Phreatobacter stygius: one gene and its partners. The protein of the gene in region 2 interacts with the protein of the main gene of each other region in a pairwise test. Links are inferred from orthologs where the notes say so. Each region holds a gene or a part of one and is shown on either strand. Other genes may lie near its edges.

Evidence for each region.
Region 1: the proteins of secA (region 2) and secB interact in binary tests that used the Escherichia coli proteins (3 or more experiments, as listed by UniProt). The link is inferred for Phreatobacter stygius from one-to-one orthologs.
Region 3: the proteins of secA (region 2) and secG interact in binary tests that used the Escherichia coli proteins (3 or more experiments, as listed by UniProt). The link is inferred for Phreatobacter stygius from one-to-one orthologs.
Region 4: the proteins of secA (region 2) and ybgC interact in binary tests that used the Escherichia coli proteins (3 or more experiments, as listed by UniProt). The link is inferred for Phreatobacter stygius from one-to-one orthologs.

Annotation. Positions count from the first base shown.
Region 1 is NZ_CP039690.1:3,139,870-3,147,124, reverse strand. The notes cover bases 1,370-4,147. They hold secB (protein-export chaperone SecB), read right to left. Parts: upstream 3,111-4,147; coding sequence 2,628-3,110; downstream 1,370-2,627. Other genes in these bases: E8M01_RS14620 (extracellular solute-binding protein), read left to right, coding at 3,892-4,147; E8M01_RS14625 (FxsA family protein), read right to left, coding at 3,235-3,705; E8M01_RS14635 (class I SAM-dependent methyltransferase), read right to left, coding at 1,844-2,491; rsfS (ribosome silencing factor), read right to left, coding at 1,370-1,711. In the rest of the region: E8M01_RS14650 (MFS transporter), read right to left, coding at 1-747; 23S rRNA (pseudouridine(1915)-N(3))-methyltransferase RlmH, read right to left, coding at 836-1,312; more of rsfS, read right to left, coding at 1,340-1,369; more of E8M01_RS14620, read left to right, coding at 4,148-5,742; E8M01_RS14615 (DMT family transporter), read right to left, coding at 5,760-6,656; E8M01_RS14610 (LysR substrate-binding domain-containing protein), read left to right, coding at 6,758-7,255. UniProt on the Escherichia coli protein: One of the proteins required for the normal export of some preproteins out of the cell cytoplasm. It is a molecular chaperone that binds to a subset of precursor proteins, maintaining them in a translocation-competent state.
Region 2 is NZ_CP039690.1:1,999,591-2,007,418, reverse strand. Bases 1,886-5,236 are described here. They hold secA (preprotein translocase subunit SecA), read right to left. Parts: upstream 4,879-5,236; coding sequence 2,086-4,878; downstream 1,886-2,085. Other genes in these bases: E8M01_RS09095 (peptidylprolyl isomerase), read left to right, coding at 5,231-5,236. In the rest of the region: E8M01_RS09115 (AMP-binding protein), read left to right, coding at 1-574; E8M01_RS09110 (type III PLP-dependent enzyme), read left to right, coding at 561-1,844; more of E8M01_RS09095, read left to right, coding at 5,237-6,205; E8M01_RS09090 (lipopolysaccharide biosynthesis protein), read left to right, coding at 6,414-7,793. UniProt on the Escherichia coli protein: Required for protein export, interacts with the SecYEG preprotein conducting channel.
Region 3 is NZ_CP039690.1:6,957,935-6,965,118, forward strand. Bases 2,478-5,184 are described here. They hold secG (preprotein translocase subunit SecG), read right to left. Parts: upstream 4,200-5,184; coding sequence 3,756-4,199; downstream 2,478-3,755. Other genes in these bases: E8M01_RS32875 (CTP synthase), read right to left, coding at 2,478-3,583; tpiA (triose-phosphate isomerase), read right to left, coding at 4,414-5,166. Also shown: E8M01_RS32860 (glutathionylspermidine synthase family protein), read right to left, coding at 1-920; E8M01_RS32865 (hypothetical protein), read right to left, coding at 922-1,434; E8M01_RS32870 (DUF350 domain-containing protein), read right to left, coding at 1,445-1,849; more of E8M01_RS32875, read right to left, coding at 1,955-2,477; E8M01_RS32890 (peptidylprolyl isomerase), read left to right, coding at 5,320-7,184. UniProt on the Escherichia coli protein: Subunit of the protein translocation channel SecYEG. Overexpression of some hybrid proteins has been thought to jam the protein secretion apparatus resulting in cell death; while this may be true it also results in FtsH-mediated degradation of SecY.
Region 4 is NZ_CP039690.1:1,064,088-1,071,311, forward strand. What follows is about bases 2,011-4,757. They hold ybgC (tol-pal system-associated acyl-CoA thioesterase), read right to left. Parts: upstream 3,737-4,757; coding sequence 3,284-3,736; downstream 2,011-3,283. Other genes in these bases: tolQ (protein TolQ), read right to left, coding at 2,011-2,192; E8M01_RS04945 (sulfite exporter TauE/SafE family protein), read right to left, coding at 2,504-3,229; ruvB (Holliday junction branch migration DNA helicase RuvB), read right to left, coding at 3,866-4,757. Outside these bases: cell envelope integrity protein TolA, read right to left, coding at 1-926; protein TolR, read right to left, coding at 989-1,441; more of tolQ, read right to left, coding at 1,452-2,010; more of ruvB, read right to left, coding at 4,758-4,912; Holliday junction branch migration protein RuvA, read right to left, coding at 4,975-5,592; E8M01_RS04965 (DNA-3-methyladenine glycosylase I), read right to left, coding at 5,658-6,377; crossover junction endodeoxyribonuclease RuvC, read right to left, coding at 6,447-6,944; E8M01_RS34970 (hypothetical protein), read right to left, coding at 7,039-7,224; iron response transcriptional regulator IrrA, read left to right, coding at 7,159-7,224.

The DNA of each region.
Region 1 (7,255 bases), 1.1 Mb from region 2 along the record:
CCGGCCGAGCGTCATGGCGACGGCAAAACCCGCATAACCGAGCCCGGCATGGGCCGGCGCGACGTCGCGCACCGAGGTCAGGAAGACCGCGCTCCAGTCGAGCATCGAGCCCTCGGCCAGGAAAACGATGAAGCAGAGCCATCCGATCAGGACCACCCGGCCGTGCGGAAGCACGAAAAGTGGCGCGCCGTCAGCCCCGCCATGGGACAGGAGGCCGTGGCCAAAACCCGCCATCAGGCCGAGAATGATCGCCGCGGCCACCAGCATGGCCCATAACGGCGAGGCTCCGAGCCAGAGCAGCAAGCTGACGCCGCCGGCTCCGGCAATGCCGCCGAGGCTGAAGAGGCCATGGAAACCCGACATCAAGGTGCGGCCGGCGGCCCCTTCGACCGTCACCGCCTGGATGTTGGCCGCGACATCGACGGCGCCGACGCCGGCGCCAAAAACCAGCAGCGCCGCGGCCAGCCACAGCGGGCTTGCGCCGATGGCGAGCCATGGCAGTGCCGCGCAGATCATCAGGCTGGCGGCCCAGATGACCGCACGGCAGCCGAGACGGGTCGCCAGGGCGCCGGCCAGCGGCATCGCGATCAGCGAACCCGCGCCCAGGCAAAGCAGCAGCAGGCCGAGCGCACCGTCGTCGAGATGGGCGCGCTCCTTGGCAAAGGGAACCAGTGGCGCCCAGGCCGCCATGCCGAAACCCCCCAGGAAAAAGGCGGCCCGGGTCGATGCCTCGGCCAAGGCAGGCATCGCGCGAGCGCGCCCTGCCCCGGCGGCGGCTGTCATGCGAGGTTCATTCACGAACGGCCTGTCGATCTTTCCCGATCCGTGGCGCCGGTCATGCCCGGTGATAGGGATGGCCGGCGAGGATCGTCATGGCCCGATAGAGCTGCTCGAGCGCCAGGACGCGCACCAATTGGTGCGGCCAGGTCATGGCGCCGAACGAGAGCACCAGATCAGCCTCGGCGTGGAGCGCCGGATCGAGACCGTCGGGACCGCCAATGACCAGGGTCGCCGCCTCCTCGCTCTTGTCCTTCCAGCGGCCGAGCCGCTCGGCGAAGGCTTCGCTGCCGAGGCTCTTTCCCCGTTCGTCGAGCAGGATGAGACGGCCGACGCGCTGGCGGCGAATGGCGCCGGCCTCCTCCGCCTTGCGCTGCGCGCCGTCGGCCGCCCGGCTTTCGTCGAGCGTGACCACGTCGAGGCCGCGAAATCCGAGCGCCTTGCCGGCTTTTGCCGCGCGATCTTGGTAACGCGCGGCCAGTTCCGTCTCCGGGCCGGCTTTCGTCCGCCCGACGGCGACCAGGATCAGCCGCATGAGAATTCCGGCCCGAGCGCTGAGGGCTCAGCCGGCCAGCCGCTCGGCCGGACGCGCCGCCGACCACATCTTCTCGAGATTGTAGAAGCTGCGGACTTCCGGGCGGAACACGTGAATGATCACGTCGCCGGCATCCACCAGCACCCAGTCGCAGGCGGGTACGCCTTCGACCCGGACCTGGACCACGCCGGCATCCTTCAGCGCCTGGACCAGATAGTCCGCGAGCGCGCCGACATGACGGTGCGAACGTCCCGACGACACCACCATCGCGTCGGCGATGGAAGTCTTGCCCTTCAGGTCGATTGTCTGGATTTCCTCGGCCTTGTTGTCTTCAAGGGTCTCGAGAACGATTTTCAGGACCTCGGCAGGAGCGGGGCTCGTCGCGGGGGTCCCGGTCAGCGGCGCACTCTTCGCCGGTCCCGGCAGGTTGGTGGTGGACAGGGGTCCGATCCTCTCTGCTTCGCGCCTCTCGGGCGCACAAACCTCATAATACGCGAAAACATGGCAATTAGACAACGCAGCCTGACGGGCTCACGCGATCAATCGCCAGACCCCGGTCCGTTTGATCTCGAGATCCTCGAGCGCGCGGGTCACCGGAACCTCATATTCGGCAAGCTTTTCAAGCCGCTCCCTCGGCAGATAGGTGCGCCCGGGATCACCGATCAATACGGTCCGGCCGGCCGCGGCGATCGGCCCGAGCCAGCCGAGCATGGCTTGCGTCATGTCGCGCTGATAGCAGATGTCGCCGGCCAGAATCACCTGCCAGCCGTCATCGGTGCCGGTCGGATCGCCGGTTCTGGCTTCGATCGCGACCCCGTTCGCCGCGGCATTGAGCGCCACCGCGACCTCGGCGAAGGCGTCGATATCGACCGCGCTGACGCGGGACGCACCGGCCTTGGCGGCGGCAATGGCGACAAGCCCGGAGCCGGTCGCGACATCGAGCACCGACTTGCCGGCAATGAGGGCCGGCTGATCCAGCACATAGCGGGCCAGCGCCTGGCCACCGGCCCAGGCAAAGGCCCAGAACGGCGGCGGCAGGCCGATCGAACCGAGCTCGTCTTCGGTCTTCTGCCAAAGCGTGGTCGCTTCGTCTGCCAGATGCAGCCGGATCTCGGGCGCATGGGGCACCGCGAGCAGCCGGGTGTTGTCGCGGATGAAGGCCGCGCGATCCAAGATCATGCCGTCACCATCATGCCGTCACCATCGGGCCGTTACCTCAAAAAATGCAAAAAGCCGGGCGCGAAGCCCGGCTTTCCGCGTGTCACGAGATCGTCCAGTCTTGCTGGCTCCGCCAAATCCTAGCGAGCCAAAGCCCTTACTGGGTCAAAGCCGGGCCGGCCGGAGCCTGCGGGTTCTCGGCAATGCGCTGGCGATAGAGCGCGGCGAAATCGACCGGGTCGAGATAGAGCGGCGGGAAGCCGCCGTCGCGGGTCGAATTGGCGATGATCTGGCGCGCGAAGGGAAACAGCAGGCGCGGGCACTCGATCAGCACGATCGGATGGACCGCCTCGGCCGGCACGCCGGCAATGCGGAAGATGCCGCCATAGACCAGCTCGAACTTGAACAGGATCAGATCCTTGGTGCGCGCATCGCCATCGATGGTCAGCTCGATCTGGAACTCCGTCTCGCTCATCGGATTGGCGTTGACGTTGATCTGGATATTGATCGCCGGCTGCTCCTGCTGGGGCATCAGCGAGCGCGGGGCGTTGGGATTCTCGAAGGAGAGATCCTTGATATACTGCGCCAGCACGTTGAGCTGAGGCGCGGCTTCCGTTTCATTGCCGCCGTTGGGGGTCATCAGGGTCGTCTCCGTTCACGCCGCATCGGGCGGCAGAAAATGCGCGATCGGCGCGCTCGCTAGCACGCGCGGCTGGAGCCGGCAAGAACGCTGCTCGATCCGGCGGCGGTCAATCCGACGGCGGTCAGTCCCGATCGATGCGGCGGGTCCGGCGGCGCGACCGCGCCGGTTCGGTCTCCTCGCGCCAGTCGCCCGGATCGAGATCGACCACGCCGGGCGGCGGCGGGGTCCGGCTTGGGCCATGTGGCGTCAGCGCCCGCGTGCCGAACAGCAGCGCCTTGAGCGCCGGCAGCAGCAACGCGACGGCCGCCAGGTCGGTGACGAAGCCGGGAATGGCCAGGAGCAGACCGGCAAGGGCGGTCAGCATGCCGCTGCGCGCCGCACCCTGGTTCAACAGCACGACCCGGCCGGCGGCGAGCTGGGTGAACAAGAGCCGCGCACCGCCCTTCAGGATCATCACGCCGATCATCGAGGTGGCAATGACGCTGATCAGGGCCGTGAAGAAGCCAACACGTCCGGCGACCCACCAGAAGGCGGCAAATTCGACAAAAGGAAGTGCGATCACTCCCAGGATCAGCCAGCGCAACCGGATCATCAAACTCCCCTTATGCCCGGATGTCTCCCAAGGGTTATGGCACGCACCGGCCATGAGCCCCTTTGAGAAAAATCCCGGCGAGCGCCTTAGCTGTGGTGCCGGCGCGCAAGATTCAAGCAGACTTTCGGTCGCACCGTCACCGGTTATGATAGCCCGGACCAGTTTCAGCCGGGAATGAGAACCGCCATGCCCACCACCCGACGCGCCTTCGGCGCCCTTTCCATCGGCCTGGTCGCAGGCCTTGGCCAGGTGCGGGCGGCGGATGCCCCGCCCTGGCGACACGGCCTCTCGCTGGTCGGCGCGCTGCGCTACCCGCCGGACTTCCGGCACACCGGTTATGTCAACCCCGAGGCGCCGAAAGGCGGCGTGGCGCGCCTGTCGATCGACGGCGCCTTCGACAGTTTCAACCAGATCCTGCCGCGCGGCGCGACGCCGCCGATTGCCGGCCTGCTTTATATGCCGCTGTTCGAGGACGCGACGGACGAGATCTCCACCGCTTATGGCGCGGTCGCCGATGCCGTGCGCCATCCCGATGATTTTTCCTCCGCCACCTATCGGATCAATCCGAGCGCCCGCTGGCATGATGGCCGGCCGATCACCCCGGAAGACGTGATCTGGACCATGGAGCAGGTGAAAAAGAACGACCCGCGCATGGGTTTCTATTATCGCAACGTGGTGCGCGTGGAAAAAACCGCCGAGCGCGAGGTGACCTTCAGCTTCGACAGTGCCGGCAACCGGGAAAAACCGCAGATCGTCGGCCAGTTGCAGGTGCTGCCGCGCCATTGGTGGGAAGGCACCGATGCCCAGGGGCGCCGGCGCGACATCTCGCAGACGACGCTGGAACCGCCGCTCGGCTCGGGCCCCTACCGGATCAGGAGCTTCGAGGCCGGCCGCAACGTGGTGATGGAGCGGGTGACCGACTGGTGGGCCAGGGACCTGCCGATCTATGTCGGCCAGCACAATTTCGACGAGCTGCGCTTCGAGGTCTATCGCGACGACACCGTGGAGCTCGAAGGGTTCAAAGCCGACCAGGTCGATTTCCGCAACGAGAACACCGCGCGCTATTGGGCGACCGGTTACGATTTTCCGGCGGTGCGCGACGGCCGGGTGAAGCTGGAAACCTTTCCCGACCGCATGCCGGCAGGCATGCAGGCGATCATCCTCAATCTCAGGCTGGCCAAGTTCGGCGATGTCAGGGTGCGCCGGGCGCTCAACCTGATGTTCGATTTCGAGAGCATGAACGCCAACCTGATGTTCAGCGCCTATCGGCGCACGGCGAGCTTCTTCGAGGATACCGAGCTCGCGGCCCGCGGCCTGCCGACCGGCCAGGAGCTGGCCATTCTGGAAACGGTGCGCGCCCAGGTGCCACCCGAGGTGTTCACCACGCCTTATGCCAATCCGGTCAATGGCAGCCAGGACGCCCAGCGGGCGAACCTGCGCGAGGCCATCCGGCTGATGCGCGAGGCGGGCTACGAGGTTCGCAACCGGCGGATGGTCGAGATCGGCACCGGCCAGCCGCTGAAGATCGAACTCCTGCTGAACGGACCGACCTTCGAACGCCATGCGCTGGCCTATAAGGCGGCGCTCGACCGGCTCGGCATCGAACTGACCCCGCGGCTGGTCGATACCGCGCAATATATCAACCGGCTGAACGAGCGCCGTTTCGACGCGATCATCGGCGGCTATCCGCAGTCCTTGTCGCCGGGCAACGAGCAGCGCGACTTCTTCGGCTCGGAAGCCGCCGACCGGCCCGGCACGCTGAACAGCGCCGGCATCAAGAACCCGGCCGTCGACCAATTGATCAGCCGGGTCATCTTCGCCAAGGACCGGGCCGAGCTGGTGGCGGCGACCAAGGCGCTCGACCGGGTCCTTTTGGCCAACCAATACGTGATCCCGACCTGGTTTTCGGCCGAGACCCGCACCGCCCGCTGGAACCGCTTCGGCCGGCCCGATCGCATGCCCGACTATGGCAGCCCGGCCTTCCCGGCCATCTGGTGGTGGGATGCGGCCTTGGCGCGGAAGACCGGTGCGCGCTGAGACGAGGAGGCTGACGGTCAGACCGGGCACACGGGCCGGCCCGGCAGGCGCCAGCCGAGCCGGACGGCAAAGGTCGCGAGTGCGATCAGCGCCATGCCGACCGCCTGCATCCATCCCAGCGGGTGGCCATAGATGGTCCAGTCGATGATGATCGCGACCAGCGGGTAGATGAAGGTGAGGACGCCGATCACCGGCGTCGTCAGCTGCGGATAGGCCCGGTACATCAGCATATAGGCTATGCCGGTGTGCAGCGTTCCGATGCCGATCAGCCAGCCCCATGACGCCGGCGACACGGGCCGGACAAAGTCGGCAAACGGCGCAAGCATGACGATTCCAGCGGCGGTCTGGCACAGCGTGGTGATGTCCGGGCGCTGGCCATCGAGCCCTTTGGCGAGGATCGTCGCGATCGCGTAGAGCATCGCCCCGCCGAGCGCCGTGGCGATCCCGAGCGCCCATGACGCGCCGACGGCCGTGGAGGAGGCGACAAGACCGCTCGCCAGCACGAGGCCGACAAAGGCCCCGATCATCCAGACGACCTGGTCGAGGGTGACCCGCTCGCCGAGAAAGACGATGCCGAGCAGGACCACGAAAAACGGCTGGACATGATAGACGATCGTCGCCGTCGCGATCGAGGTCATGGCGAAGGCAGCAAAAAAAGCGGTCCAGCTGAGCACCATGCAGACGCCGCCGAGCGTCGCGCGGATGAGCCCCGATGCGGCAAGTGTCGGATCCGGCAGAGAGCGGGCAAGGATGCACCAGGTCGCGAGAAACGCCGTGGCGAAGACGCAGCGCCAGAACACCGTCGTGACCGGATCAAGCCCGGCCTCGGTGGCGAAGGCGCCGACGGTGCCGGTGATCGCCATGGCCAGGGCAAGACCGGCGGCCGGAAACCGGGCGGAAGGTGCGTGTTGCATGAGGCCTCCTGCACGCCGTGCGGGCAGGCAGTGAGCCAGCAGGTTTCACCCCAAGCAAACGAATAGACCTGGATGTTGCCATTCGATATTCTGATAGCGATATGGCCCCGCCCCTCGACCTCGATCTTGTCAAAACCTTCGTTGCCGTCGTCGAGACCGGCAGCTTCTCGAACGCTGCGCCACGGATCGGGCGCAGTCAGTCGGCCGTCAGCATGCAGATGCAGCGGCTGGAGCTGGCGGTCGGCAAACAGCTGCTGATCCGTTCGCCGCGAGCGGTGACCCTCAGCCAGACCGGCGAAGGCTTCCTGACCTATGCCCGCCGGCTGCTCAGACTGTCGGATGAGGCCTGGGCCAGCGTCAGCCGCGCGGAAGAGGCCGGCTCGGTGCGTCTCGGCGTGCCGGATGATTACGCGGCTTTCCTGCTGCCGCCGGTGCTGTCGCGCTTCGCGGCGGAGCATCCCCTGGTGACGGTGGAACTGATCTGCGAACCGTCGACCACGCTGGTGAAAACCATCGGCGAGGGACGGCTCGATCTGGCGATCGTCACACGCTCGCCCGCGCAGCCGCTCGAAGTGATGCGGCGGGAACGCCTGGTCTGG
Region 2 (7,828 bases):
GATCGGCCGGGCGATTCCCGAGACGGAAATCTTCGCGGTGACCGCCGAGGGCCGGCGGACCAAGCCGGGCGAGCCGGGCATTCTGGTGCATCGCGGCCCAACCGTGTCGCTCGGCTATTGGAACCGGCCTGATGATACTGCCGAGGTCTTGAAGCCGCATCCCTTCGTCGCCGCGGAACAAGGCGGCGAAACGGTCTGTTATTCCGGCGACCTCGTCTTCGAGGATGACGAGGGCTTCTTTCATTTCGTCGGGCGCCGCGACGCCATGATCAAATCAGCCGGCTATCGGATCAGCCCGACCGAGGTCGAGGAGGTGCTGATGGCGACCGGCGCCTTCGTCCAGGTGGCGGTCGTCGGGCTGCCCGATCCTTTCGCCGGGCAGAAGGTGCATGCGGTCGGGGTGGCCAAGGCGGCCGAAGCCGATGCCGAGGACATCCTGCGGACGGCTGCGCTGCATCTGCCGCCCTACATGGTGCCGCGCGCGATCGACTGGGTCGATGCCCTGCCGGTGACGCCGAACGGCAAGGTCGACTATCGCGGCCTGGTGGCGGAGCGCAGCCGTGGCGCGCAGTGATCCGACGCATGCCGCACGCCTGGCCGCAGCGGCATTCGCGGTGCGCGGGCAGGACTTGCTGGTCGGCGATCTCGCGGTGCGCGAGCTCGCTGAGCGCTACGGCACGCCGCTTTATGTCTATGACGCCGCCGTCATGCGCCGGGCCTATGGCAAGCTCGCCGAAGTCCTGTCCGGCTTCGCCAGCATTCACTATTCGATCAAAGCCAACCCGAACCCCGGGGTGATCGGCGTCCTCATCGGGCAAGGCGCGGGCGTCGAAATCGCCTCGCTCGGCGAATATCGCCTGGCCCGATCGGCCGGCGCCGATCCAAGCCGCATCCTGTTCGCCGGGCCGGGCAAGCGCGCCGAGGAGCTCGCCGTCGTGCTGCGCGAGGGGATCGGTGAAATCCACCTGGAAAGCCTGGAAGAGATCGCCCGTATCGAACGGCTGATCGAGGCCGGGGGCGTGCCCGCGCCGGTGGCCATCCGCTTCAACCCGGTCGCCGAGGTGCAAGGCGGCGCCATGCGTATGGGCGGCCGCCCGGCGCCCTTCGGTTTCGACGAGGAAGAGCTCGACGGAGTGGTCGACCAGGTCGAGGCGAGCGCCGCGTTCGATCTCAGGGGCGTGCACATGTTCGCCGGCACCCAGATCCTCGATGCCGACATGCTGGCGGGGCAATGGGCTCACGGTCTGGCTGTCGCCCGCCGGGTCGCGGCACGCATCGGCCGGCCGCTCAAGACCATCGATCTCGGCGGCGGGCTCGGCATTCCCTATTATATCGGCGAGGCCGCGCTCGACCTCGAACGATTGGCCACCCATATCCCGGCGCTTGCAGAGGCGCTCGCGGCCGATCCGCTGACCCGCGACGCGCAGGTCGTGGTCGAGCCCGGGCGGTTCCTGGTCGGCCCTGCCGGTGTCTATGTGGCATGCGTGCTGGCGGCCAAGACCTCCCGCGGATCACGCTTCCTGGTGACCGATGGCGGCATGCATCATCACCTCGCGGCATCGGGCAATCTCGGCCAGATCATCAAGCGCGACTACCCGGTGCTGGCGCCGGCCCGCATGGGCGAACCGGCAACCGTGACGGCGAGCCTCGCCGGACCGCTCTGCACGCCGCTCGACATGATCGCCCGCAAAGCCGAGCTGCCCGACCTGCGGGAGGGCGATCTCGTCGCGGTGCTGCAGTCGGGCGCCTATGGCCTCAGCGCCAGCCCGGTGAACTTCCTCGGCCACCCGCTGCCGCGGGAAGTGCTGGTGGACGGCGGCGCGGCGCGGCTGATCAGCTGCTGACGGTGGATGCCGCGCATCGATCCTGGGAAACTCCGTCCGCCTGGCGGACGTCAGTGCGGGCTGGTGGAGCTGGGGGGATTCGAACCCCCGACCTCTGCAGTGCGATTGCAGCGCTCTCCCATCTGAGCTACAGCCCCGGCCCGCGAGCGCGCTTTTTAGGGTGAGCCGTTGTCCTGGTCAAGGACCGTTCTCACGGCTCGGCGCGGGAAGTTTGGGCGGCCGGATGAGGCCGCCCGGCCGGTCACATGTTCTGTCCGTGGCAATGCTTGAACTTCTTGCCCGAGCCGCAGGGGCAGGCTTCGTTCCGGCCGACTTTGCCCCAAGTCGAAGGGTCGTTCGGGTTGCGGTCGATCGCCGCCACCGCATCGCCGGCGGCGAGCGCCTGGAAGCCGCCCGAGGGTGCGCCCATGGAGGCGAATTCATCAAGCCCGGTCATCGGGTCGATATGGTGCGCGCTCATCGGCGGCAGGTCCGGCATCGGCGGCGGCTCCTGCAGCTCGACCAAAGCGAGCTGCTGGGTGGTCATCTCGCGCAGCCGCTCCATCAGGCTCTCGAACAGCTGGAAGGCTTCCGACTTGAACTCGTTCAGCGGATCGCGCTGGGCATAACCGCGCAGGCCCACCACCTGGCGCAGGTGGTCGAGCTGGACGATATGCTCGCGCCACAGGTGGTCGAGCACCTGCATGACCACGGCCTTTTCGATCTGGCGCAGGATGTCCGGCCCGAAACGCGCGGCCTTCGAGGCCATCATCTCGTCGGCGGCGGTCTTGATGCGCTCGATCACCTCTTCGTCGGCAATGCCCTCTTCCTTGGCCCAGTCCTGGACCGGCAGGTCGAGATTGAGCACCCGGTAGACCTCGTCCTTCAGCTTGGCGGTGTCCCATTGCTCGGCATAGGCATCCGGCGGGATATGCTGGTGGACCAGGTCCTCGATCACGCCATGGCGCATGTCACCGACCATTTCGGACAGGTCTTCCTGGCTCATCAGGTCGATGCGCTGCTCGAAGATCACCTTGCGCTGATCATTGGCGACGTCGTCATATTTCAGCACGTTCTTGCGCAGGTCGAAGTTGCGGGCTTCGACCTTCTGCTGGGCTTTTTCCAGCGCGCGATTGATCCAGGGATGGACGATCGCCTCGCCTTCCTTCAGGCCGAGCTTGGTCAGCATGCCCTCCATGCGGTCGGACCCGAAGATGCGCATCAGGTCGTCCTGCAGGGACAGGTAGAATTTCGAACGGCCGGGATCGCCCTGCCGGCCGGAACGGCCGCGCAGCTGGTTGTCGATGCGCCGGCTCTCGTGGCGCTCGGTGCCCATGATGTAGAGGCCGCCGGCGTCGAGCGCGCGCTGCTTCAGTTGGCCGACCTGTTGGCGGATCGCCTCGGCCTTGGCATCCTTGTCCGGGCCGTCTTCGAGTGCTGCGAGCTCGACCTGGATGCGCATGTCGGCATTGCCGCCGAGCTGGATGTCGGTGCCGCGGCCAGCCATGTTGGTGGCAATGGTGATGGCGCCGGGGACGCCGGCCTGGGAGACGATGAAGGCCTCCTGCTCGTGATAGCGGGCGTTCAGCACGGCGAAGACCTTTTCGCCGGCGCTGCCCTGGTCGCCGTCATAAAGCGGTGCGAAGGCGGCGGGGTCGTCGAGATCGACCTGGCGGAAGCCATGCTGCTTCAGCATCTCGGCGAGCGTCTCGGATTTTTCGATCGAGGTGGTGCCGACCAGCACGGGCTGGCCCTTGGCGCGTGCCAGGCCGACCTCGGTGATGATCGACTGGAACTTCTCCTCGACCGATTTGTAGACCTCGTCGTCCTCGTCGATACGCGCCAGGCCCCGGTTGGTCGGGATCTCGACCACTTCCAGCTTGTAGATGTCCATGAACTCGTCGGCCTCGGTGGAGGCCGTGCCGGTCATGCCGGCGAGCTTCTTGTACATGCGGAAATAGTTCTGGAAGGTGATCGAGGCCAGCGTCTGGTTCTCGGGCTGAACCTGGACGCGCTCCTTGGCCTCCAGCGCCTGGTGCAGGCCTTCCGAATAGCGCCGGCCCGGCATCATGCGGCCGGTGAATTCGTCGATGATCACCACTTCGCCGTTGCGGACGATATAGTCCTTGTCGCGCTGGAACAGCCGGTGGGCCTTGAGCGCCTGATTGACGTGGTGGACGGTCGAGACATTCTCGACGTCGTAGAGCTCGCCCTTCAGGATGCCGGCCTCGGCCAGCAGTTTCTCGATCTTCTCGTTGCCGGTCTCGGTCAGCGCGCAGGTGCGCTGCTTCTCGTCGATCTCGTAATCTTCCTTGGCGAGCAGCGGAATGAACTTGTCGATGGTCGCGTAGAAGTCGGAGCGGTCGTCGAGCGGGCCGGAAATGATCAGCGGCGTGCGCGCCTCGTCGATCAGGATACTGTCCACCTCGTCAACGATGGCGTAGGCGTGGCCGCGCTGCACCATCTCGGCGACCGAATATTTCATGTTGTCGCGGAGATAGTCGAAACCGTACTCGTTGTTGGTGCCGTAGGTGATGTCGCAGGCATAGGCATCGTGACGCTGGGCATCGTCGAGGCCATGGACGATGACGCCGGTGGTCAGGCCGAGGAACTTGTAGATCCGGCCCATCCATTCGGAGTCGCGCTTGGCCAGATAGTCGTTCACCGTGACGACATGGACGCCCTTGCCGGCGAGCGCGTTCAGATAAACCGCCAGCGTCGCGACCAGGGTCTTGCCTTCGCCGGTCTTCATTTCCGCGATGGCGCCCTCGTGCAGCACCATGCCGCCGATCAGCTGGACGTCGTAGTGGCGCTGCTTCAGCACGCGCTTGGCGGCCTCCCGGACGGTGGCAAAGGCCGGCACCAGGATGTCGTCGACAGTCTTGCCAGCGGCAAGTTGAGCCTTGAATTCGTCGGTGCGCGCGCGCAACGCCTCGTCGGACAGCTTTTCCAGCTCCGGCTCCAGCTTGTTGATCGCGTCGACCTGAGGCCGGTAGCCCTTGACCCGACGGTCACTGCTATTGCCGAAAATCTTGCGGAAGATCGGACCGAACATGAGTAATCCTTCGCTTGAAGCCGATGCTGACAGGTTCCGGCCGAACAGATGGGTCGCAGCGCCCCGCCTTCCGGTTCATTGCATCGGCCCCACAAGGCAGGTTGAGGGACGCCCCGTGCGCCCCGTCGTCGTTTCCCGGCGGGATATATCCCCGGGAGCGTGCAAAGCCACGCTCTAACGGAGACGTGCGACAGATATGGACGGGGGCATGGGTTGTCAATTCGGCGGGAACCGGGCATTCCTGCCGCAACCTGCGGACTGCTCTCGCGTTATGTTCCCTAGGGTCCTTGCCCTAAATGCGCCACGCGAGCCCGCGAAGACGCGTCGTTTCCCAGACAGAGGCTGCTTTCCGATGACCGTTCGTCTGCCCATTGTCCTCGTCGCCCTGTCGATGGCGCTCGCCGGACCCGTGGCCGCCCAGGCTCCCGCGCCGGCGGCACCGGCGCGTCCCGCGCCCTCGGCTCCAGCCACGCCCGCGGCTCCAGCCGCCGCCGCGCCGTCCCCGGACCGGGTGCTGGCGCGTGTCCAGGGCATCGAGATCCGGCAGGCCGATCTCGATGCGGCCGAAGAGGATATCGGCGGCCAGGCCACGGCCCAGATGAATCCCGACCAGAAGCGCGACTATCTGCTCGGCTTCGTCATCGACCTGACCATTGCGGCCAGGGCAGCAGAAGGTCGCGGCATCCAGAACGGTCCCGATTTCGCGCGCAAGATGGTCTATTACCGCAACAAGCTTCTGGTCGAGTCGCTGCTGGCCGCGGAAACCGCGGCGCGGGTGACCGAAGCCGAGATGCGCAAGATCTATGACGAGCAGCGTGCCCGCATCACCCCCGAAGAAGAGGTGCGCGCTCGCCACATCCTGGTCGAGACCGAGGAGGAAGCCCGCGCCATCATCGCGCAGCTGCGCGGCGGAGCCGACTTCGCGGCGCTCGCCAAGGAGAAGTCGAAAGATCCGGGCGGCGCCGAGGGCGGCGACCTCGGCTTCTTCACCAAGGCCCAGATGGTGCCGGAATTCGCCAATGCGGCCTTCGCCATGAAGCCGGGTGATGTCTCGACCGATCCGGTCAAGAGCCAGTTCGGCTGGCATATCATCAAGCTGGAAGAGCGCCGGCCGCGTGCCATTCCGACCTTCGAGCAGGTCAAGGGCCAGATCGAGGACTTCCTCACCCGTCGCGCCCAGGCCGATCTGGTCCAGAAGCTGCGCGCCGAGGCCCAGGTCGAGCGGCTGGTGCCGCCGGCGGCGCCGGCCATGCCGGTGATCCCGGGCGCGCCGGCAACCCCGGGGGCTGCGCCGGCGCCTGCCGCGCCGGCGACACCCAGGCCCTGAAGCCCAGGCGCCTTGGGCGCAGCACGCGTCGAGATTTCGGGCCGGCCGCCTCGTGCGGCCGGCCCTTTTTTCATCGACAAACGCCCCCTCCGGCTCGAACCGTTTCTTAACAGCGCTTCGGCTATGCCTGGGCCGAAGCTCAGCCGGATCGCCGGTCCTTGAGCTCGAGGATCTGCTCGTGTCGGTAATGGGATCTGACGAAGCGCAGATGGGGCGCGACGCAAAGACGTTGCTGTCGCCGAAGGGCATCGTCGAGCGGTTTCGTGCGGTGCTGACCGATTCAAGCCACCAGTCGATCGCCCAGCGTGTCGCCGGCACGGCCTTCGTCATCCGGGTGATGAGCGCCGCGATCGCCTATGTCAGCCAGGTGCTGATGGCGCGCTGGATGGGCAGCAACGAGTTCGGAACCTATATTTCCGTCTGGGTCTGGGTGCTGCTGCTCGGCCATATTTCCAATGCGGGCCTCGCTTCGGCCGCCCAGCGCTTCATTCCGGAATATGGCGAAAAGGCCGATCAGGACGGGCTGCGCGGCTTCATTGCCGGCTCGCGCATCATCGGCGTCCTGGCGGCAACCATCGTTGCCGGCCTCGGCCTGCTGGTGCTCTGGCGCTTCGGCCATCTGGTCGCACAGCCGATGCTGATGCCGCTGGTGCTGGCGGCGATCTGCCTGCCGCTCTACGTGCTGACCGACATCCAGGACGGCATTGCCCGGTCGTATAACTGGACCGACCTGGCCCTCGGGCCGCCTTATCTGATCCGGCCGGTCCTGCTGCTCGCCGGCATGGTGGTCGGCTATGGGCTCGGCCTGGTCGCCGACGCGGTCACCGCCATGGCCTGCGCCGTCATCGCCACCTGGACCACTGCGATCATCCAGTTCTGGCTGATCCAGCGCCGCCTCGCAGGCCAGGTGCCGGCCGGCCCCAAGCGGGTCGAGGCCGGGTTCTGGCTCAGGACCTCGGCGGCGATCTTCCTGGTCGAGGCCTTCTACATGGCACTGACCTATACCGACGTGATCCTGCTGAAGCAGCTCAGCTCGGCCGAGGAGGTCGCGATCTATTGGGCCGCGGTCAAGACGCTGGCGCTGGTTGCCTTCATCTATTTTTCCGTAGCGGCGGCCGCCGCCCACCGCTTCAGCGAATATCATGTCGCCGGCGACCGCGAGAAGCTTGCCGCCTTCCTGCAGGCGTCGATCCGCTGGACCTTCTTCCCCTCGCTTGCCGCCACCATCCTGATCCTGGCACTCGGCAAGCCGTTCCTGATGCTGTTCGGCCCGGATTTCGTCAAAGGCTATCCGGCCATGTTCGTCGTGTCGGCCGGTCTTCTCGCCCGCGCCGCGGTCGGGCCGGTGGAACGGCTGTTGTCGATGTCCGGCCATCAGGGCGTCTGCGCGCTGATCTATGGCGCGGCCTTCGCCACCGCCGTGATCCTCTGCCTGGTGCTGATCCCGCGTTTCGGCATGATGGGCGCTGCCACCGCCACCGCCATCGCGCTGACGCTTGAATCGGTGCTCCTGTTCTGGATCACCCGGCGCCGGCTCGGCCTGGCGGTATCGTTCTGGGCGAAGCACAGGCCGGTTTCGGCGGCGTGAGGCGAGGAGCGGGCGATGGCGGCCGATGTTCTGAC
Region 3 (7,184 bases), 5.0 Mb from region 2 along the record:
CGCGACATCAGCGGCTTGGCGACATAGGTGTTGCCGAGCGACTTGGCCGCCGCATCCTCTTCGAAATAGGCCTCGAGCAGGTTCGGATGGCCGGGCGCCAGCCGCCACAGCTCGGGCAGGATCGCCTTGGTCGACAACAGCATCTTCCAGGCCGGTTCGATCCACACCGTCGAGGTCAGCGGAATCGAGACGCCGAACGGCTCGTGGATCAGCCATTCCCAGGGATAGAGCTTGAACAGGGTCTGGATCGGCCGGTCCTGCTCGTCGACGAAACGGCCCTGCCCGTCCCGGCCGATGCCGGCAATGTCGATCAGCACCACCTTGTGGCCGGCGGCGGTTGCGCATTCCGAGAGATATTCGACGGTCTTGCGATCCTCGATCTCGGTGGAATAGGCGGTCATGTGCATCGGGCCGACGCGCGGCCAGGCGGCGAAGCGGGCGATCAGCTTGTCGTGCAGGCTGTTGAACTGGTCGGCGTTCTTGGGCAGGACGCCGGCCGCCATGCGGTCCTCGAGCCACAGCCACTGGAACACCGCCGCCTCGTAGAGCGCGGTCGGGGTATCCGCGTTGAATTCGAGCAGCTTGGGCGGGCCATTGCCGCCATAGGCAAAATCGAACCGGCCATAGAGGCTCGGATCCGAGCGGTTCCAGCTCTCGGCGATCCAGTTCCAGAAATTCGAGGGTATCTTCAGGCGCTTGAGATAGGCCTCGTCGCGCACCGCCCGGCCGACCAACTCGCCGCACAGCGCCACCATTTCCGTCGCGGCATGTTCGAGGTCGTCCTCGATCTCGCGCATGGTGAACAGATAGGCCGCGCTCTCGTCCCAGTAGCGCTCGCCGTCCGGCATCGCATAGGCAAAGCCGTATTCATCCGCCAGCGCGCGCCAGTTCGGACGTTCCGCCATGGTTTTGCGCTGCATGTCAGCTCCCGCTCGAGCCGGACATGGCGTGGGCCGTGGATCCGAAGCCGGCGCGCTGGACGCCCTGGCTCTGGTTGGCGGTCGACCAGCCCGACGAGGTCCCGCCCGAGGAATGGCCGCCGCCCCAGAAATAATAGGATCCGGACGACCCCGAGCGGCAGGTGCGGCCGGCGGTGAAGGTCCGGCCGGACATGTCGACATAACTGCCGCCGGCGGCCGCACGCAGCGGTTGATGCTGCCACGTCCCGGCGCTGTTCTGGGTCAGTCCGACCGCCGGTGCCCCGCCGGCGAAGACGGTGGCGCAGCTCGGCCCCGGCACCGACGCCTCGCATTGCTGGGCGGTCGTGGCGATCCGGTTGGTCGTGTTGCAGTTGCGCTGGCCACCAAGGCCGAAACCATTGGTCACGGCGAGTGCGCCGACGCCAACCACCGCGATCGCGCCGAGCCCGGCGGGCGACAGCAGGCGCGAACGCTTTTGGTCGGGATTGTCAGGGCGGGGAGATTGCATGGTCATGGCGCGACCCTCAAGTGGTCATCGACGCCGCGGCAAGCTGGCCGGCGGCAATGGACACACCGGCCAGCCAGATGCCGGCCGGCAGTTCGCCGTCTTCGATCCGCCGCGTCAGGTCCTTGAACACCAGTTTGACGAGCAGGTAGACGCCGAGCTGAACCAGCAGCGAAACGGCGGCCCAGATCGCATTGTCGAGGATCGACACCGAATATTCGATGGAGCTCGCCAGCGGCAGCGAAAAGCCGACAATACTGCCGGTGAAGGCAAGAGCGCAGGCGACATTGCCCTGGCGCATCAGGGCGATCTCGTCATGCCCGGTCAGCCAAGTATAGATCCAGACGAAGATGGCGACGAAACCGATCGCCATGACGAAATGCGCCAGGAATGCGGGAAACCCCGATAGATAATCTGCGATCATGAGCCAGCCCCAGCCAAATCGGATGAGGCATGCTAGGGCAGGATTGTTTCCGGTTGAAGCCGTCAATCGGCGAAGCCGATGACGTGCAAGGGGGCGAATGGCTGATCAGACCAGCCTCGACTGCACCTTGGCCGCCTCGATGAACGAACGGAACAGCGGATGCGGCTCGAACGGCCGGCTCTTCAGTTCAGGGTGATATTGCACGCCGACGAACCACGGATGCTCGGGATATTCGATTGTTTCGGGCAAGACGCCGTCGGGCGACAGGCCGGTGAACACCAGGCCCTTGTCCTCGAGCCGCGCCTTGTAGTCGAGATTGACCTCGTAGCGATGGCGGTGGCGCTCGGAAATCATGTCGGAGCGATAGATCGCGGCGATCTTGCTGTCCGGCTTCAGGTGCGCCGTATAGGCGCCGAGCCGCATGGTGCCGCCGAGATCGCTCGCCTGGTTGCGCTTGACCAGCTCGTTGCCCTGCAGCCACTCGGTCAACAGGCCGACCACCGGCTCGGCCGTCGGGCCGAATTCGGTCGAATTGGCGGCAGCAATGCCGGCGAGATTGCGCGCCGCCTCGATCACCGCCATCTGCATGCCGAAACAGATGCCGAAATAGGGCACCTTGCGCTCCCTGGCGAATTGCGCCGCGCGGATCTTGCCCTCGGCGCCGCGCTGGCCGAAGCCGCCGGGCACCAGGATGCCATGGACATGTTCGAGATAGGGCGAAGGATCTTCCTTCTCGAACACCTCGCTCTCGATCCAGTCGAGATTGACCTTGACCCGGTTGGCCATGCCGCCATGGGCCAGCGCCTCGATCAGCGACTTATAGGCATCCTTCAGCCCGGTATATTTGCCGATGATGGCAATGGTGACCTCGCCTTCCGGATTGTGCACCCGGTCGGAGACATCGGCCCAGCGGCGCATGTCGGGGCCGCCCGTCGGCTCGACGCCGAAGGCGCGCAGCACCTCGTCGTCGAGGCCGGCGCGGTGATAGGCGAGCGGCACGTCGTAGATCGAGGCGGCGTCCTGCGCTTCGATCACCGCCGAGGGACGGACATTGCAGAACAAAGCGAGCTTCTTGCGCTCGCCTTCCGGGATCGGCCGGTCGCAGCGACACAACAGGATGTCGGGCGCGATGCCGATCGAGCGCAGTTCCTGCACCGAATGCTGGGTCGGCTTGGTCTTGAGCTCGCCTGCCGAGGCGATGAACGGCAGCAGCGTCAGGTGCACATAGATGCTGTCGCCCTTGGGCAATTCATTGCCGAGCTGACGGATCGCCTCGAAATAGGGCAAGCCCTCGATGTCGCCGACCGTGCCGCCGATCTCGACCAGGACGAAATCATAACCCTCGTTGCCGGTGCGGACGAAATCCTTGATGGCGTCGGTGACATGGGGAATCACCTGGATCGTGGCGCCGAGATAGTCGCCGCGCCGCTCCTTGGTGATGATGTCGAGATAGATCCGGCCGGTGGTGATATTGTCCTGGCGGGTGCAAGGCCGGCCGGTGAACCGCTCGTAATGGCCAAGGTCGAGATCGGTCTCGGCGCCGTCGTCGGTGACGAACACCTCGCCGTGCTGGGTCGGGCTCATCGTGCCCGGATCGACATTGAGATAGGGATCCAGCTTGCGCAGGCGGACCGAATAGCCGCGTGCCTGAAGCAAGGCGCCAAGCGCCGCCGAGGCAAGCCCCTTGCCCAGGGACGAAACCACGCCGCCGGTGATGAAAATATACCGCGTCATGGGGCTTCCTCTTTAAAGCTCTCAGTGCGATTCGGGTAGCGCCATGCGTCGCGATGACGCCCGCACTCCCACAAAAAAACGAGGGCCGGTTGCCCGGCCCTTGCTGTGATCACGTCCGGCGCCCGAAAAGCGCCTTATGGCAGATGCCCGGACTGACGTCCGGGGTCGCCGGTTACCGCGAGGGCGCGGCCGGCGGCTGCGAACCGGGCGCTGCCGGGGGCTGCGAACCCCCCGGTGCGGCCGGCGGCTGCGACAGGCCGCGAAGCCCTTCGAGCACGCCCGTGCCACCACCCTGCCCCGACGGCGGAACCTGCGGAGCTGCCGGCGCGCCGGGCACCGCGGGAGCGGATGGAGCCGCCGGTGCCGTGCCCTGTTCCAGGATGGAGCGCGGCCCGCGGGCCTGGGTGGCAAGCAGAGCCAGCACGATCGAGGTGAAGAAGAAGGCCGCCGCCAGAATGGCGGTCGCCCTGGTCAACACATTGGCCGTGCCGCGCGACGACATGAAATTGCCGCCGCCGCCCATGCCGAGGCCACCGCCTTCGGAGCGCTGCAACAGAACAACGATGATCAGTGCAATCACGATCATCAGATGGACGACGAGAATGACGGTCTGCATGGAGGCTCGACGGTCCTTCGAGATAAGGAAAGCGGGTCTCTACACGATCGAATTGGCCTTGCCTACCCCGGATTGCCCAGGAATGCGGCAAGCTTCATTCGCCTGGGGAAAGCCCGGCCGAAGGCCGCCCGCAGCCTTCGACTTAGCCTCCATATGGGCGCGCCCGCGGCCATTCGCCAGCCGGGCAAGACTGCCCTGCGGCAAGCCGCCGCCGTCAGCGATAGGCCGCGGCGATTCCCAGGAAGTCCGCCGCCTTCAGGCTGGCGCCGCCGACCAGGGCGCCGTCGACATTGGCGACCGCCATCAATTCCTTGGCGTTGGACGGCTTGACCGAGCCGCCATAGAGAATGCGGATGCCCGCCGCCTGCTTGCCGTGGCGCTGGATCAGCTTCTTGCGGATCAGCGCGTGGACCTCGGCGACATCGGCCGCGGTCGGCGTCAGGCCGGTGCCGATCGCCCAGACCGGCTCATAGGCGACAACCACGGCTTCCGGCGTGGCATCCTCCGGCACCGAGCGCTGAACCTGCCGGCCGACGACGGCGAGCGTCTTGCCGGCCTCGCGTTCGGCACGGGTCTCGCCGACGCAGACGATGGCCGTCAGCCCGGCGCGGATCGCGGCAAAGGCCTTGGCCGCGACCAGCGCATCGGTCTCGGCATGATACTGGCGGCGCTCGGAATGACCGACGATGACGGCGGTGGCGCCGCTTTCGACCAGCATGTCCGGGGCGATGTCGCCGGTGAAGGCGCCGGTGGTCTCGGTGTGGCAGTCCTGCGCGCCAATGGCGATGCGGGTGCCGAGCGCGCTGGTCGCGGCCAGTTGCAAAAGGGTCGCCGGCGGGCAGATCATCAGATCGACCTTGCCGCGCAGCGTCGCGTCATAGCCCTCGGCCATGGCGCCGATTTCCTCCAGCGCCTTCTTCGAGCCATTCATTTTCCAGTTGCCGGCGACTAGGGGACGCAGCGCCATCAAGACCTCCTCGGTTGTTTCGCGGCTTGCTACCAGATGGCGCGTTTCAGGGCTACCGCGCGACCTTGCCCGAACCAGGGGTGGTCACTATGCTCCGCCAACTTTTTTGGGGCCCCACGGGCTCACGCCGTCATAACCGGAGATCGCACGGGCATGCTGACCGGCATTCGCACCACCTTCGCCACGGGCTTCATGCGTCTCGTGCTCATCGCCTTGATGAGCCTGCTCGTCGGCAGTTTCGCGATCTGGGGCATCGGCGACATTTTCCGCGGCGGCACATCGACGACACTGGCGACCATCGGCGGCACGCAGGTCTCCCAGCAGACCTTTCAGACCATGTATAATCGCGAGGTCCAGAACCTCGGCCGCATGCTCGGCCGCGGCGTGACGCCGGATCAGGCGCGCTCGTTCGGCATCGACCAGCGCGTGCTCAGCCAGCTCGTCACCGACGCCACGCTGGACGAGCGCGGCCGCCAGCTCGGCCTCGGCATCGACGACGCCACGATTCGCAACCGTATCGTCACCTCGCCGTCGTTCCGCGGGCCGACCGGCCAGTTCGACGTCAACACCTTCCGCGAGCTGCTGCGCCAGAACGGCTTCACCGAGCAGGCCTATATCGATAGCGAACGCCGGGTGGCGGTGCGCCAGCAGATCGCCGGCGCCATTTCCGACAAGCTCGGCACGCCGCAGGTGCTGCTCGATGCCATGGCGCGCTACCAGGCGGAAACCCGCACCGCCCAGTTCGTGACGATCGGCGCGCGCTCGGCTGGCGACGTGCCGGCCCCCGATGCCGCCACCCTGCAGACCTTCTTCGACGCGCGCCGCGCCGCCTTTCGTGCGCCGGAATACCGCAAGCTGGTGATGCTGACCCTGTCGCCCGAAGAACAGGCGGCCTTTGTCGAGGTTCCCGCCGATCAGATCGACGCCGAGGTCGCCCGCCTGCGCGACACCGCCGAGAAGCGCACGGTCCAGCAGATCACCTTCGCCAATGCCGAAGAGGCCGCCGCCGCCTCGGCGCGCATCAAGGCCGGCCTTGATTTCGCCGAGCTGGCCAAGGAACGCAACATTTCCGACACCGACCTGACGCTCGGCACGCTGTCGCGCGCCGAGATAACCGATCCGCCGGTCCGCGACGCGACTTTCGCGCTCGCCGAAGGCACTGTCAGCGAGCCGGTTCGCGGCAGCTTCGGCACCGTGCTGCTGCGGGTCACCAAGGCCGAGCCGTTCAACGCCGAGGCCATGCGCGAGCAGGCCCGGATCCGGCTCGCCCGTGAACTGGGGCGTGTCGCGGTGAACGACCTGCACGACAAGATCGAGCGCGAGCGCGCCAGCGGCCTGCCGCTCGCCGACATCGCCAGCAAGGTCGGCCTGGCGGTGAGCGTCGTCGACGCCGTCGACCAGAGCGGCCAGGACCCGTCCGGCGCCCAGCTCAACCTGGTCGGTGGCGCCGAATTGCTGCCGGCCGCGTTCCGCGCCGATGTCGGCATGGAGAACGAGGCGGTCCAGGTCCGCCAGACCGGCGCGTCGATCTGGTACGAAGTGGCCGCCATCACGCCGGCGCGCGACCGCGCGCTCGACGAGGTCAAGGACCGCGTCGAGGCCCGATGGCGTGAGGAAGAGGTGAAGAACCGGATCGCCAAGGCGGCGACCGAGATGACCGAGGCGGTCCGCCAGGGCAAGACGCTCGCAGAGCTCGCCCAGCCGCTCGGTCTCGAGGTCAAGACCAGCGGCGCGCTCACCCGCACGGCGACTGAAGGCGATTGGGGTTCGGGCGCTGTCCAGACCCTGTTCGTCACGCCCAAGGGCAGCGTCGCCAATGCGCCAGCCGCCGACGGCATCGACCGGATCGTCTTCGTCACCCTGGATGTCGCGCTGCCGGCCAATGCCCCGGTCGATGCGCGAACCCAGGCCCAACTGACCCAGTCGATCGAGGACGACATCCTCGGTCAATATATCGCGCGCCTGCAAAAGGACTTCGGTGCCAACGTCAATCAGACGGTGCTGCGCCGCGCGATCGG
Region 4 (7,224 bases), 940 kb from region 2 along the record:
CCCTCGCGTGCCGAAATCGGGATTTCCCAGCAGCGCTCGGCCCAGGCGCGGATCGCATCGATCTCGCGGCCCGAGATGCGCGCGGCGGCGCCCGTCGCGGTGCCGAGCGAGGCGGTGCGCACCGGCGCGCTGGCACCGGTCGCCTCGGTGCGGGCGGCCTGACGGCGGTCATTCTCCTGGGTCGGGCTGGTGTTCAGCCGGGCAGCGATCGAGTTCGGATCGAACTGCCGGGCATTGGCCCGCTCCTGGCGCTCGCGCTCGGCCCGCTCGCGCGCCTCCCGCTGAGCCCGTTCGCGGGCCTCGCGCTGCGCCCGCTCACGGGCCTCGCGCTGGGCTTTTTCGCGGGCTTCACGCTGTTCGCGCTCGCGCGTCTCGCGCTGCTGCTGGGCGACGGCCTGACGTTGTTCTTCCTCGCGCCGGCGCTGCTCGGCCTGGCGCTGCTCCTGGCGGCGCTGCTCGTCTTCGCGCCTCTGCTGCGCCTGGATCTCGGCGAGCTTGGCTTCGAGGTCCTCGCGCTGCTCGGGCGCAACGGCAGGCGTCGGGCGCGGCGCCGGCTGCGGCGGCTGGACGGCCGCGACCTGCGCCGGGCGGGCGGCCGGCGGCGGCGGCGCCTCGGCCTGTTCGGGCTGCGGCGGCTGTGGCATCGGCGGACGCGGGGTCGGCGGCGGCGGCAATTGTATGTTCTGCACCCGCTCGCGGGCGACCGGCACGGAAGCCTCGTCCGGGGTCTGGCGCTCTTCGGGGGTCTGGCGGTCGACGACACGCTGCGGCGTTGGCGTGCGCTCGCCGCGACGATCGCCGCGGGTCGACTGCGCCGGCTCGTCGGAGACGATCTCGACCGGCACGCTCTCGCCCTCGTCCGGCTTCTGCGGCGCGCTCAGAAAGCCGACCAGGGCCGCGGCAAGCAGGAGCACATGCCCGCCCACCGAGACCCCATATCCGACTTTTTGCGGGTGCAGCGCCACGCTCTTCAAACCTCGGCCAGCTTTCAGCGCGACGCGCGTTCGGTCGCGACCAGCGCGACCTTGGTGAAGCCGCCGCCCTTGATCTGCGACAGCACGTCCATGATGGCCTGGTAATTCACCGCGGCGTCGCCGCGCACGAAGATGCGCTCCTCGCCGCCGTTCTGCGCCATGGCCTTCAGCTGCTCGATCAACTGGGCCTGTTCGACCTTGTTGTCGCCGAGATAGATATCGCCGTTCTGACGCACCGAAACGGTGATCGGCGGCTTGTCCTGCTGGATCGCGCGGGCGGACGCCTGCGGCAGGTCCAGCGGCACGGAGACCGTCATCAGCGGTGCCGCCACCATGAAGATGATCATCAGCACCAGCATCACGTCGACCATCGGCGTGATGTTGATCTCGTTCATCACGAAGGCGCGGCGGCGCCGGCGGCCGTTATTGCCGCGGCCGCCACCACCGCTTGCGACATGAGCTCCCATGGTCGTCTCCTCAGGCCGCGCGCTGGTCGTAGGTGGTCGGCCCACCCTGCTGATCGATCTGACGCGACAGGATGGCGGCGAACTCGTCGGCGAAGCCTTCGAGCCGGTTGGCGATCTTGTTCACCTCACCGGCAAGCTTGTTATAGGCAATGGTTGCCGGAATTGCGGCGACAAGGCCGATGGCGGTGGCGAACAGGGCCTCGGCAATGCCGGGCGCGACCACCGCGAGCGAGGTGTTCTTCGAGATCGCGATCGCCTGGAAGGCGGTCATGATGCCCCAGACCGTGCCGAACAGGCCAATGAACGGGCCGGCGGATGCAACGGTCGCCAGAACCATCAGGCGAGCCTCGAGACGCTCGACCTCGCGCTGGATGGTGACGTTCATCACCCGGTCGATGCGCTGTTGCAGGCCGGCGAAGGAGCGCGACGCGGTTTCGTGCGACCGCTTCCACTCGCGCATGGCGGCAACGAACAGCGCCGCCATGGCGGTGGTCGGCCGCTGCGCCAGGCTGCGATAGAGTTCCTCCAGCGACTGGCCGGACCAGAAAACCTGCTCGAAGCGGTCCATCTGGCTGCGCGTGCGGCGGAACAGGATGATCTTCTCGACAATGATCGCCCAGACCCAGATCGAGGCCGAGACGAGGCCGAGCATGACGAGCTTGACCACCCAATGGGCGGTAATGAACAGACCCCAGAGCGACACGTCGTGGGATGCGGCGACGGCGGTCTGGGCGACATCGGCGGGATTCATAGGCGGCGATCCTTTTCGCGACAGGTCCGGCTTCGAGGTCGCAGAACAGCCCACGCCACGGTTTGAGAACCCGGAACGGCCAGCGCCTGTGCAGTTTTCGCGCTTTTTCCCGTCCCTGGAGGGCGAAATGACCCTCGAATGTGTCTTGACCGTGACGCGGTCTGTACATCCGCGTGGTAAACTACCAAGCCATCGATAAGGTTAAGACTGGGTTATTGCCGCACTGCAACAGCTTATTGCCGTCGGTAATTGTCACAAAAAGGTGGTCGCGCGACTGCTATGCGCGAATGCGTCAGCGAAGACTTGGTCGTTCACCCCCGGACCAGCAGCACCAGCGCGCCGACCACGGCGATGGCCAGCAGGCCGATACGCATCCTTTCACGGTCCATCAGCGCGACCGCCGACGGCGCCAGCCAGGTGCCGATCAAAATGCCGGGAACCAGCAGCGCCGCGCGGCCGAGATCGGCGAACCCGAACCGGCCGGCCGCGACATGCATGGCAATCAGCATGGCATAAGCGACGATCCAGTAGAGCCCGAGCGTGGCGCGCACCTTGGCCGGGTTCTGGCCGGCATAGACCACGCCGATCAACGGTCCGTGGATGCCCGACATGCCGCCCATGAAGCCTGATATGACGCTGGTGATCGCGATATTGCGGGCGCTGAGCGCCAGATGCAGCCCGCTCAGCGACAGGCCCACCGCCAGCAGGATCAGCCCGCCGAACAGCCGCGGCAGATGGGTCGGGTCGATCGCCAGCAGCGCCAGCACGCCGATGGCCGTGCCGATCAGCAGGCCGCCAGCCCCCCAGCCGATCTCGGCGCGGTCGATCAGGTGGCTGTTGCCGCGCACCATCGCCAGCATCACCACGAAAGCCGAGGCGATCGCCGGACCCGGCACCAGGCTCGGCGAAATGATGGCCAGGAGCGGGATCATCACCAGCGACAGCCCGACGCCAACCGCCATCTGGATGACGGTGGCGACCGCCATGATGGCGGTGATGGCGGCGAGTTCGGCCGGCCCGAAGCCGAGAAGCGACATGAAGAGACTAAATCTGCTGTAACGACGCCAAAAAGGGACGCTCTCACTCGCACATCACGCCCTTGGCGTCATGATCCTTCTCAGCGCGTCAGGGATGCGCATTGGCCGGCCGCCGGCGACGAAGGCGACCCGCACGGTCGCTTCCACCAGCACCGCCTCGCCGCGCAGCACGCGCTGGGCAAGGTTCATGGTCGCGCCCTTGACCTCGACCGTGCGGGTCTCGATGGTCAGCACGTCGTCGATCTTGGCCGGGCGCAGGAACTCGATGCCCATGGCGCGCACGACGAAGGCGAAGCCGGCGCCGGCCTCTTCCTTCGCCTTGTCGAACAGGTCGCCCTGCGCCACGCCGAGCAGTCTCAGAAAATCGGTCCGCCCGCGTTCCATGAAGCGCAAATAGCTCGCGTGATAGACGACGCCCGAGAAATCCGTATCCTCGTAATAGACGCGGACCGAGAGATGGTGGGTTTCGTCTTCGATATGGCCGGCAAGCGCCGGGGACTTGATCATGCGGTCAACCTTCGGGTGAACGATCTCAACGGATTTTGCCGCGCCGCATAGGGGCTTGATCTGGCGAAAGCGAGGCCTGAACGCGGCCAAACCTTCGATCGGACCAGCGCTCAATCGGCAAGACGCGGCTCAGGCGTCGTCCTCGTCGCCCTTGAACAGCTGGAACTGGGTGGCGTCGCGGGCTGGTTCCGCCAGGCCGAGATGCCTGAAGGCATGGCTGGTCAACAGCCGGCCGCGCGGCGTGCGCTGCAGGAAGCCCTGCTGGATCAGGAACGGCTCGATGATCTCCTCGATCGCGTCGCGCGGTTCGGACAGCGCCGCCGCCATGGTCTCGATGCCCACCGGCCCACCGCCATAGTTGAGCGCGATGCCCTGGAGGTAACGCCGGTCCATCGCGTCGAGGCCAGCGGCGTCGACCTCGAGCCGGGTCAGCGCCTCATCCGCGATGGTCCGGGTGATCGTGTCGGAATCCCGGTAGATGGCGAAGTCGCGCACCCGCCGGAGCAGCCGGCCGGCGATGCGCGGCGTGCCGCGCGCCCGCCGGGCGATCTCGTTGGCGCCATCCGCGGCCATGCCGACACCCAGCACGCGGGCGCCACGGGTGACGATATATTCGAGCTCCTCGACGGTATAGAACTGCAGCCGGATCGGGATGCCGAAACGGTCGCGCAGCGGCGTCGTCAGCAGGCCGGCACGCGTGGTCGCGCCGACCAGGGTGAACTTGGCGAGGTCGATCTTCACCGAGCGCGCCGCCGGCCCCTCGCCGATGATCAGGTCGAGCTGGAAATCCTCCATCGCCGGATAGAGGATTTCCTCCACCGCCGGATTGAGCCGGTGGATCTCGTCGATGAACAGCACGTCGCGGTCTTCGAGATTGGTCAATTGCGCCGCGAGATCACCCGCCTTGGCGATGACCGGTCCCGAGGTCGAGCGGAAATTGACGCCGAGCTCCTTCGCCAGGATCTGTGCCAGTGTCGTCTTGCCGAGCCCAGGCGGACCGACGAACAGCACGTGGTCGAGCGCCTCGCCGCGCATCTTGGCGGCCGAAATGAACACTTCGAGGTTCGACCGCGCCTGCGCCTGGCCAATGAATTCGGTCAGCCGCTGCGGACGCAGATGCACATCCGCATCGTCGTCGCGGTGTTCGGGGTTCAAGATGCGGCGGGCTTCGGTCATTCCGGCTGGTTACACGATCGTCTCGTTTCGCGACAGCTTGGCTCAGGTCGACGATGGCCTGTTCAAGAACTCAGTTCCTTCAGCCCCATCCGGATCAGCGTCTGGGTATTGGCTTCTTCGCCCGCCTTGCCGGCGGCGGCGGCAATGGCCGCGGCGGCCTGCGGCTGGCCGTAGCCGAGATTGGTCAAGGCCGAGATGGCGTCGCGGATCGGGCCGGGCGCGCGTTTGTCGTCGACGTCGCCGACCAGCTTGGCAAGCGTCGGATCGATATCGGTGAAGCCCGGCGCCTTGTCCTTCAACTCCGTGATGATGCGCTCGGCGACCTTCGGCCCGACGCCATTGGCCCGGCCGATCGCCGCCTTGTCGCGCATGGCGATGGCGGTGGCGAGATCACTCGCCTTCAGCGTCGACAGCACCGACAGCGCCACCTTGGCGCCGACACCTTGCACGGCGAGCAGCAGGCGAAACCACTCGCGCTCCAGGTCATTGGCGAAACCGTAGAGCCGGATCATGTCCTCGCGGACCATGGTTTCGATCGACAACACCGCCGCTTCGCCCGCCGCCGGCAGGGCCTGCAGCGTGCGCGACGAACAGTGCACGACGTAACCGACGCCGTGCACGTCGACGATCACCCAATCGGGCCCATAGGAGTCGATCGTGCCCTTCAACTTGCCGATCATGGCGATATCCGTCCCTGCATCCTGCGCCCCTTATAGGGGATTCGCTGGCCGGACGGACGGTTTGTTCACTCTTCGCCCCCGCCATAACGCATCAGCGTCGCCGCGTCGTAATTTTCGCCGATCGACATCGAGCAGGTGCGCGACAGGTGCACGCGCGGCAGGCCGGTCTCGCGCGCCCATGCGTTGAACACGGCCTGGATCTTCTTCAGGTCGCCCTTGGAGGTCGGCTCGGCCGCAATATCGAGACCGGCGTCGCGCAGTGCCGCCACCGTGTCGCGCGCGGTGACGAAGCCGTCAAAACCGATGAAGCGGAGGAAATACTGGCCGGTGCGGGCGCCAAGCCGCGAACCGCGCTTGGCCATGAAATCCAACAGCCCGATCTGATCGTCGGCCGGCCAGGCCGCCAGGAACTTGCCGAAGGAGCCGCGCTCGGCCGCGACATCGGCGACGAAAGCGGCGTTCTCGCGCACACTCTTGATCTTCAGCGGATTCTTGACGATGCGCGGGTCGCGCGCCCGGTCGTGCCAGAACTCGTCCGGCTGGAACAACAAAGGCTTCGGCTGGAAACCGAGAAAGGCTTCTTCAAACCCCGGCCACTTGTTGTCGATCACCCGCCAGACGAAACCGGCGCAGAAGATGCGCCGGGTCATTTCCGCCAGCACCCGGTCGTCGGGCAGCGCCGCGAGCTCGGCCTTCGCCATCACCGGCGGCAACAGCGCCTTGAGCGCGGCCGGGCCGCCCTTGCGGGTCTCGGCGCGCGCCTGGATCTTGTCGAATGCGATCACCTGGGGGTCTCCGGGCAAGCCTTGATGTCGCCGAGCATCCCGCGACGATGCGGCTGAGGTCAACGCCGGTCAGGCGTGCAGGCGCGCCGGCCCGCGATGATGGGCATGGGTGATGGCGATAGCGAGTGCGTCGACCGCATCCATGGTCTTCGGATCGGCCTTGGGCAACAGGATGCCGATCATCATCTCGACCTGCTTCTTGTCGGCATGGCCCGCGCCGACGATCGATTTCTTGACCTTGTTCGGCTCGTATTCGGACACCGGCAGGCCGGCGAGCGAGGGCACCACCATGGCGATGCCACGCGCCTGGCCGAGCTTCAAGGTGGCGGTCGCATCCTTGTTGACGAAGGTGTTTTCGACCGCCGCTTCGTTCGGTTCGAAGCGTCGCACCACATCTTCCACACCGCGATAGAGCTGCGCCAGGCGCTCGGCCAGAGTCGTTTCGGCGTCCGATGTCACCGTGCCGCAGGCAACGAAGATCAGCCGGTTGCCGGTCACGTCGATAATACCCCAGCCGGTGCGGCGGAGCCCAGGGTCGATGCCGAGAATGCGAATCATGTCGGACATGACCGCCAACTTATCCGAGAAGGCCGCCGACACGCGCCTTCATCGCTAAATTTACCGCGTCACGGCAAAGCCTCGCAGCGAGCGGGCAAGGCATTCACGGATTTCGAACCATGCGTGTCTGCGCGGAACAGGCATCGCCTGAATTGACGGCGGCCGCGTTTTTGACAGAATGCAATTGCAACTCATTTGCATCTGAAAGAGAACCGGCACCCCGATGCTCCTTGTTCCCGATGAATTCCGAGACCAGCTGCGTGCCGCGCACGACGACGCCTGGCTGTCC